DNA from 2 places in the Paenibacillus sp. P22 genome. Region 2 is predicted to be linked to the other one. Evidence: predicted binding sites of a transcription regulator. Region 2 holds the regulator's gene; the other holds the start of a gene.
What was found. Region 2 encodes CtsR, which represses protease genes until heat stress. Its sites were predicted from a motif close to ATGGTCAATAAAGGTCAAACA; they were not measured.
Positions count from the first base shown of each region.

Region 1: the regulator CtsR is predicted to act here: its motif matches at 1,956-1,976, upstream of clpP (ATP-dependent Clp endopeptidase proteolytic subunit ClpP).

Region 1 covers NZ_CBRA020000045.1:39,160-42,571, forward strand. Annotated here, with positions in the region: gene BN871_RS08455 (SIMPL domain-containing protein) at 435-1,226, shown strand; gene clpP (ATP-dependent Clp endopeptidase proteolytic subunit ClpP) at 1,289-1,870, opposite strand; tRNA gene BN871_RS08465 (tRNA-Arg) at 2,160-2,234, opposite strand; gene BN871_RS08470 (sugar-binding transcriptional regulator) at 2,465-3,412, shown strand, end outside.
Region 2 covers NZ_CBRA020000002.1:59,446-62,857, forward strand. Annotated here, with positions in the region: gene clpC (ATP-dependent protease ATP-binding subunit ClpC) at 1-277, opposite strand, end outside; gene BN871_RS00480 (protein arginine kinase) at 274-1,359, opposite strand; gene BN871_RS00485 (UvrB/UvrC motif-containing protein) at 1,433-1,948, opposite strand; gene BN871_RS00490 (CtsR family transcriptional regulator) at 1,976-2,440, opposite strand; gene eis (enhanced intracellular survival protein Eis) at 2,771-3,412, opposite strand, start outside.

The DNA.
Region 1 (3,412 bases), on a different contig from region 2:
TCTAAATAACGGATCTTATGTCCGATAAGGATCGAAACATGTTGGCGCCATAGGGTTGGGATCGTATGTCCGCTATAAATTGAAGCATGCTGGAAAGCCATTGGGTTGGTAACGTATGTTCGATAAGGATTGAAACAAGCTGGAAAGTCATTGGGTTGGTATCATATGTACGCTATGGATCGAAACAGTTGGAGCCATAGGGTTGGGATCGTATGACCGCTGCTATAAATTGAAGCATGCTGGAAGTCATTGGTTTGGAATCGTATGTCCGACCAACCATCGAAGACTTGCAGGGGCCATTAGATTTGCCCGCATGTCCTCCAATCCCCCATCCAGGTCTCAAAGTCAATAATATCGTCAATCCTTGATGGTAAATGCAACCTTTTGCATGTGCATGCCGTTTCAAGAGGACAACACCTAAGGAGGCGCTGGGAATGGACAAACGAAATGCGGCTGGCGGGCTGATGCAAAAGAGCAAGGTGCTGCTTCTAGCGGCGGGAATCACAGCGGGATCGTTGATGGCGTGGAATGCTTTTGGCGGTCAGCCGCTCAACAAGCCGGCTTTTGCCGCGGGAACGGAGAATGCCGTGATGAATACAGTCGCCGTGACGGGTACAGGCAAGGTGTCGGTCGCGCCGGATATCGCCTATGTATCGGCTGGCGTATCGGTAACGGCCAAGACGGCCAAGGAAGCGCAGGCCGGAGCGGCCAAGAAGTACGATGCCGTGCGCAAGGCGCTGACAGGAACCTTCGGAGTCGCGGAAAAGGATTTGAAGACGACGAACTACTCCGTGCAGCCGCAATACCGCTATACGGATAAAGAAGGCCAAGTGCTGACCGGATACACAGCGGTGCAGGACATCCAGATTTCCTACCGCAACATAGATAAGACCGGCGATCTCGTCGACGGTCTGGCAGCAGCCGGCGCCAATCGGATCAACAACATTTCCTTCGGCACGGAAAAAGGAGACGCCTACACGCAGCAGGCGCTGCAGAAGGCGGTCGAGGCCGCCAAGGTCAAAGCGATGACGCTGGCCCAGGCTTCGGGCCGCACGCTCGGCGAGGTCGTCTCGATCTCGGAGAACGGCGCCCAGGTCGTGCAGCCGGTCATCGAGAGAGCGCAGATGAAGATGGCGGCAGCGTCGGACTCCTCGGCCAATACGGTCGTGGATGCAGGCGAGGTCGACGTCACCTCCGACATCACCGTATTGTTCTCCCTAAAATAGAAAAAGAAAGCAGCCCCCGGCAAATCCGGGGGCTGCTTTTCTTTTCGTCCATTCAGCCGACCTTACAGCTTCTCGATGACTTTGTCGACGAGGCCGTAAGCCGTCGCTTCTTCCGCGCTCATGAAGTTGTCGCGGTCGGTATCCTTCTCGATGCGCTCCAGCGGCTGGCCGGTACGCTCGGACAGGATGGCGTTCAGCTTGTCGCGCATCTTGAGGATGCGGCGGGCACGGATCTCGATGTCGCTCGCCTGGCCTTCGGCTCCGCCGAGCGGCTGATGAATCATGACCTCGCTGTTCGGCAGCGCGTAACGCTTGCCCTTGGCGCCTGCTGTCAGCAGGAACGCTCCCATGGAAGCCGCCATGCCGACGCAGATCGTGGAGACATCCGGCTTGATGAACTGCATCGTGTCGTAGATCGCCATGCCGGCCGTAATGGAGCCGCCGGGGCTGTTGATATAAAGCGAGATGTCCTTCTCCGGATCGTCCGCTGCAAGGAACAGCATTTGGGCGATGATGGAGTTGGCCACCACATCGTTGACGCCGGTGCCGAGGAAGATGATGCGGTCCTTGAGCAGCCGGGAATAAATATCATAGGCGCGCTCACCGCGGTTGCTTTGCTCGATGACCATAGGCACAAAATTCATGTCCAAGTGCGAGTCCCTCCTTATAACCTTCATAAATAGTGGATATGCGGGGTGCTGCTTTCTCATTTTAATGGATTGCGATTTTAAAGTCAAATTTGGTCAAAGAGGTCGGGACAGCCTTCAATAGCCCATTTTAACCGGCTTCCTTATTCTCTAAACCTGAGCTTCCGCTTCCGGCAGCCGGAGCGGCGAGGCGGCTTCCCGATCCTAAGTCCGATCTCCTCCGGATGCAAAAAAAGGACCGGCACGAATGCCGGTCCTTCTATGTAATGAAGCCATTGGTGTAAATTGGCGCGCCCGCTAGGAATCGAACCTAGATCTCAGGCTCCGGAGGCCTACGTCATATCCATTGGACCACGGGCGCTTGTAAAAACGTAACGTCTAAGATTGTATAACAGCTGGCAGGAAAAAGCAACACTAAAGGTTTCCGTAAAAAGAAATCCGAAAATTGGGTGTCGGCAACCGTTTTCATCGGGTATTCCTCACTTGCGGGGGTTATCTAAAAGAGGTAAAATAATGGTGTGGGACGTAAAATGAATGGCCGGGACGAAAAATGTCCCAATACGGCCATGCACGAGTGGAGTGGGGGCGCTCATGCGCAGCATTATTGATTTGCAGCGTCAGCTCGTTCCGGATCTCGTCGATACGCTCCGCCGCCGTTATGCGATTCTGCATCAGGTCATGCTCTCGGACATGATCGGCCGCCGGACGCTCGCCGCCTCCCTGTCGATGACGGAGAGAGTTCTGAGAGCCGAGACCGACTTCCTCAAGGAACAGGGCTTGCTGGAGATCAAATCCTCCGGCATGTCCATCAGCCCGGCCGGCCGCCGGCTGCTGGAGGAGATGGAGCCAGAGCTCGGAGGGCTGCTCGGGCTCAGCGACCTGGAGGAGAAGCTCAAGCAGCGGTTCGGCTTGCAGAAGGTCATCATCGTGCCCGGCGATTCCGAGAAGTCGGACAGCGCCAAGCGGGAGCTTGGCCGCGCCGGAGCCGCGGCGCTCCTGCAGGTGCTGGGCGAGCGGGATGTCGTGGCGGTGACCGGAGGAACGACGCTTGCGGGCGTCGCCTCGCAGCTCGCCTCGAGCTCGCCGCGCCGGAGCAACCTGTTCGTGCCGGCGCGAGGCGGGCTCGGAGAGAGCCTGGAATACCAGGCGAGCACAATCGTCTCGACGATGGCCAAGCGGACGGGAGCGCAGTACCGGATGCTTCACGTCCCGGACCATCTCAGCGAAGAGGCCTACACGAGCCTCATGCAGGAGCCCGGAGTGAAGGAGATCGTCGAGGTCATCCGCAGCGCACGCATCGTCATCCACGGCATCGGAGACGCCATGGTGATGGCCCGGCGCAGACGGATCGACAGCGGACTGGTCGACTCCCTCAAGGCGGACGGCGCGCTTGCCGAAGCCTGGGGCTACTACTTCGACCGCAGCGGCAACGTCGTGCACAAGATGCAGACCGCCGGCATCCGCCTGGAGGACATCATGACGACCGAGGTCGTCATCGGGGTGGCCGGCGGCCGCTCCAAGGCGGAGGCCATCTCCGCG
Region 2 (3,412 bases):
CCATGGACAGCTCGATGACCTTCTTCGCACGGGGCGTGTAGGCGATGTTGCTGGGCTGCTCTTGGCCGCGGCCGATGAGCGATTCCACCTCGTCCTGTATTTTCTCGAGTCCCAGGCCGAGCGCGATCAGAGCTTTGGCCGCGATGCCTTCGCCTTCCCGAATGAGGCCGAGCAGAATATGCTCCGTGCCGATATTGTTATGTCCAAGCCGCACCGCCTCTTCCTGGGCGAGAGCAAGCACCTTCTGCGCACGTTCCGTAAATCGTCCAAACATCATTCGTAAGCACCTCCATCATGGGTTACAGGGAGCAGCCGGCTGCGGATCAGCTCCGCGCGCCTTGCATCGCGCTGCTCCGTATTCAATTTCTCCTCGAATGCCTGCTGCAGGAAGCCAGGCTGGGTCATTACCATCAACTCATTCATAACCTGCGGGGAAACTTCCCGAATCATGCCCAGGTCGATGCCAAGACGGACATCCGACAGTCTCTGGGCCGATTCCTTGGAGTCCATGATCGCCGCATGAGACAGGATGCCGTAAGATCTCATCACCCGATCCTCGAGCCGCAGGCGCGATTCCGCCTGAAGACGCTCGCGGGCCGCTTTTTCATGCTCGATGATCTGCCTCACGACCCCATGCAGATTGTCGATGATTTCATCCTCCGACTGTCCCAGCGTGATCTGGTTGGAAATCTGGAACAGATTGCCGAGCGCCTCGCTTCCCTCGCCGTACAGCCCCCTCACAGCCAGACCCACTTGGGTAATGGCGGACAGGATCCGGTTGATCTGATGCGTGAGCACGAGCGCCGGCAGATGCATCATGACGGATGCGCGAATGCCGGTTCCCACGTTGGTGGGGCAGCTGGTCAGAAATCCGCGTCTCTCATCAAAAGCATAGTCGACTGCTTCCTCATAAATGTCGTCGATTTTGCTGGCAAGCTTCCATGCCTCCTGGACCTGGAAACCGGGATATAAACATTGGATGCGCAAATGATCCTCTTCGTTAATCATAATGCTGACGGATTCGTTCTCGCTCATGACGACCGCTCCCGCACGGGCTTCGTTCGCCAGCGCGGGACTGATCAGATGCTTCTCCACCAGCACCCTGCGCTCCAGCTCGCTGAGATCCGAAAGAACGATCGTCTCGAACGGGCCGATCGGCTCCAGCTTTCCTTCCTGCGCCACGGAAGCAAGCTTGCTCATCACTTCCGCGGACTGCTGGCTGGTGGCCAGAATCGGAAAGGGATAATTGTGCAGGTTGCGGGCGATTCTTACGCGGCTGCTGAAGACGATATCCGAATCGGGTCCGTCTCCCTTCATCCACTCGCTCAGCGCCGTCTGGGCAAACCGGTTGGCTGCCAATCCAATCCCTCCCTACCGTGCAGCCGCCTTGCGGAAGCTGCGCTTATGATGTCTGTCTGGATGCTTCCAACGATCAGGCTTCCTTGATCTGCTTCTCCAGCTCGCGGATTTTGTCCCTGAGCTTGGCGGCGGCTTCGAACTCTTCTTTCTGGATCGAGTTCTTCATTTCCTGCCTCAGCCTGTCGATTTCCCTCTGTGTCTGAATCCTTCCGCCCGAGCGGCGGGGAATCTTTCCGACATGGACCGTGTTCCCGTGCACTCTCTTCAACAGAGGATCGAGCCTTTCCCCGAAGTGCTTGTAGCAGGAGCTGCAGCCGAATCTTCCGAGCTTGGAGAACTGCGAATACGTGAGTCCGCACTCCTCGCAGCGCGGCACCGCCTGCTTCGTCCCAGCCAAGCTTCCCGCAGGCTCGAAATCCATAAGCCCCGACAGCAGGCTGTGGATGGAAAAGCCGTTCGGAGCTCCCGGAATGCCTTCGCCCCTTTCGCGGGCGCAGGCTTCGCAAATATGGAATTCCGTTTTTTCTCCGTTTACGATCTTGGTAAAATGAAGCGTTGCCGGCCTTTTGCCGCATTCCTGACAAAGCATGCCGCGTCCCTCCTCACCGGTCCTTCTCTATTGCTTACCCAGAAGCGAGATGAGCATCGCCTTCAGCAGCCTGGCTCGAAGCTCGTCGCGCTGCGGCAGCTTGATCGCGATCGACTCCCGGCATACAGCCGCCCGGAGCAGGCTGCCTTCTCGCTTGGAAATGAACAAGGCTTCCTCCAACTGGTAAATAAGTCCTTCGGCGGCGCTTTGATCGACTTGATTGCCGATCGTATGATGAATATGGCCGTGGATGGCTTTGAGCGCAGGCAGCTCGATCCGTTGGATCCGGATGTAGCCTCCTCCCCCTCGCTTGCTCTCCACGAGGTATCCCTTCTCAAGCGTGAAACGGGTACTGATGACATAATTGATCTGCGACGGTACGCAGGAGAAGCTGTCCGCCAATTCGTTGCGCTGTATTTCCACCGCACCTTCGGGACTGTCCTGAAGCAGCTGCTTCAAATGCTGCTCCAATGCATCGGAAATGTTTCGCATATCACCCACCTCCCTATGCCGGGGCACCTTCAGGATTTTTCTTGAATTGCGGGTAGAAGCCAAACAGCCAAAGGCCGGATGCGTCCCTGTAGCATTCCCTCATCGGCGCAAATTACGACCCGCGAACGGGGACCGGAAGAAAAGGATCTTCGCCTTGCATAAGGCGGGATCAGACTCAACTGACTTTGACTTTCTTTGACTTATATCTTGATTATACTCCTTTTTTAGAAAAGGTCAAGGAAACTTCCACTGCTGCCATCCAGATGAAAAAAAGCCGCCTCTCCCTGCTGTGTTACCAGCTTGGGATAAGACGGCCCGCTTTATACACGGTTAGAAGAAGTCCATGAAATTCGTCATCGCCTCAGGGATACGGCTGCCCAGCCGGACGGCCTCCGAGCGCGGACCCGAGATATGATCCATCTGCTGTAGATCCCTGGCGCGCTTGTATCCGATGAGAAGAGCAGCCAAAGTTCCGATGGAGAGATCCAAACGCTTGGAGGAGGTTCCATCCTGATACCGGGAAAGGCTGCCCTTGCCCTCTTCCGTGATGTCAAGCATCCACAATCCGTCATTCCAGGATGCATCCTCGTCATGAATCTGGAGGACGAATTGATCGCGGACTCCAGGCTGGAACGAAAGCTGCTTGACGAGCGATTGGACATCGACGATGCGAACCATGAAATAAGGATGGATGCTCTGTTCGATGCGCGGATCGTTAAGCTGATAAGGCAGCGGATCTCCCGAGTAGGTATGGAGCACGGCGGAATCGATCATGGAATCATGATTGCTGAAGAAATTCCAAAGCCCCACCCTCGCTTCTTCCGTAAGATAGACGAGCTCATGAATGTCGAGACGCCTCTCCTTCACCTTGTAAAGGGCATACCCTTCCGGCGTGCCGTTCTGGGACCGGTACAGCACCGCATCCCCTTTCTTCCGCTTGAAGACCGAATGCTCCCACCAATCCGCAGTTCG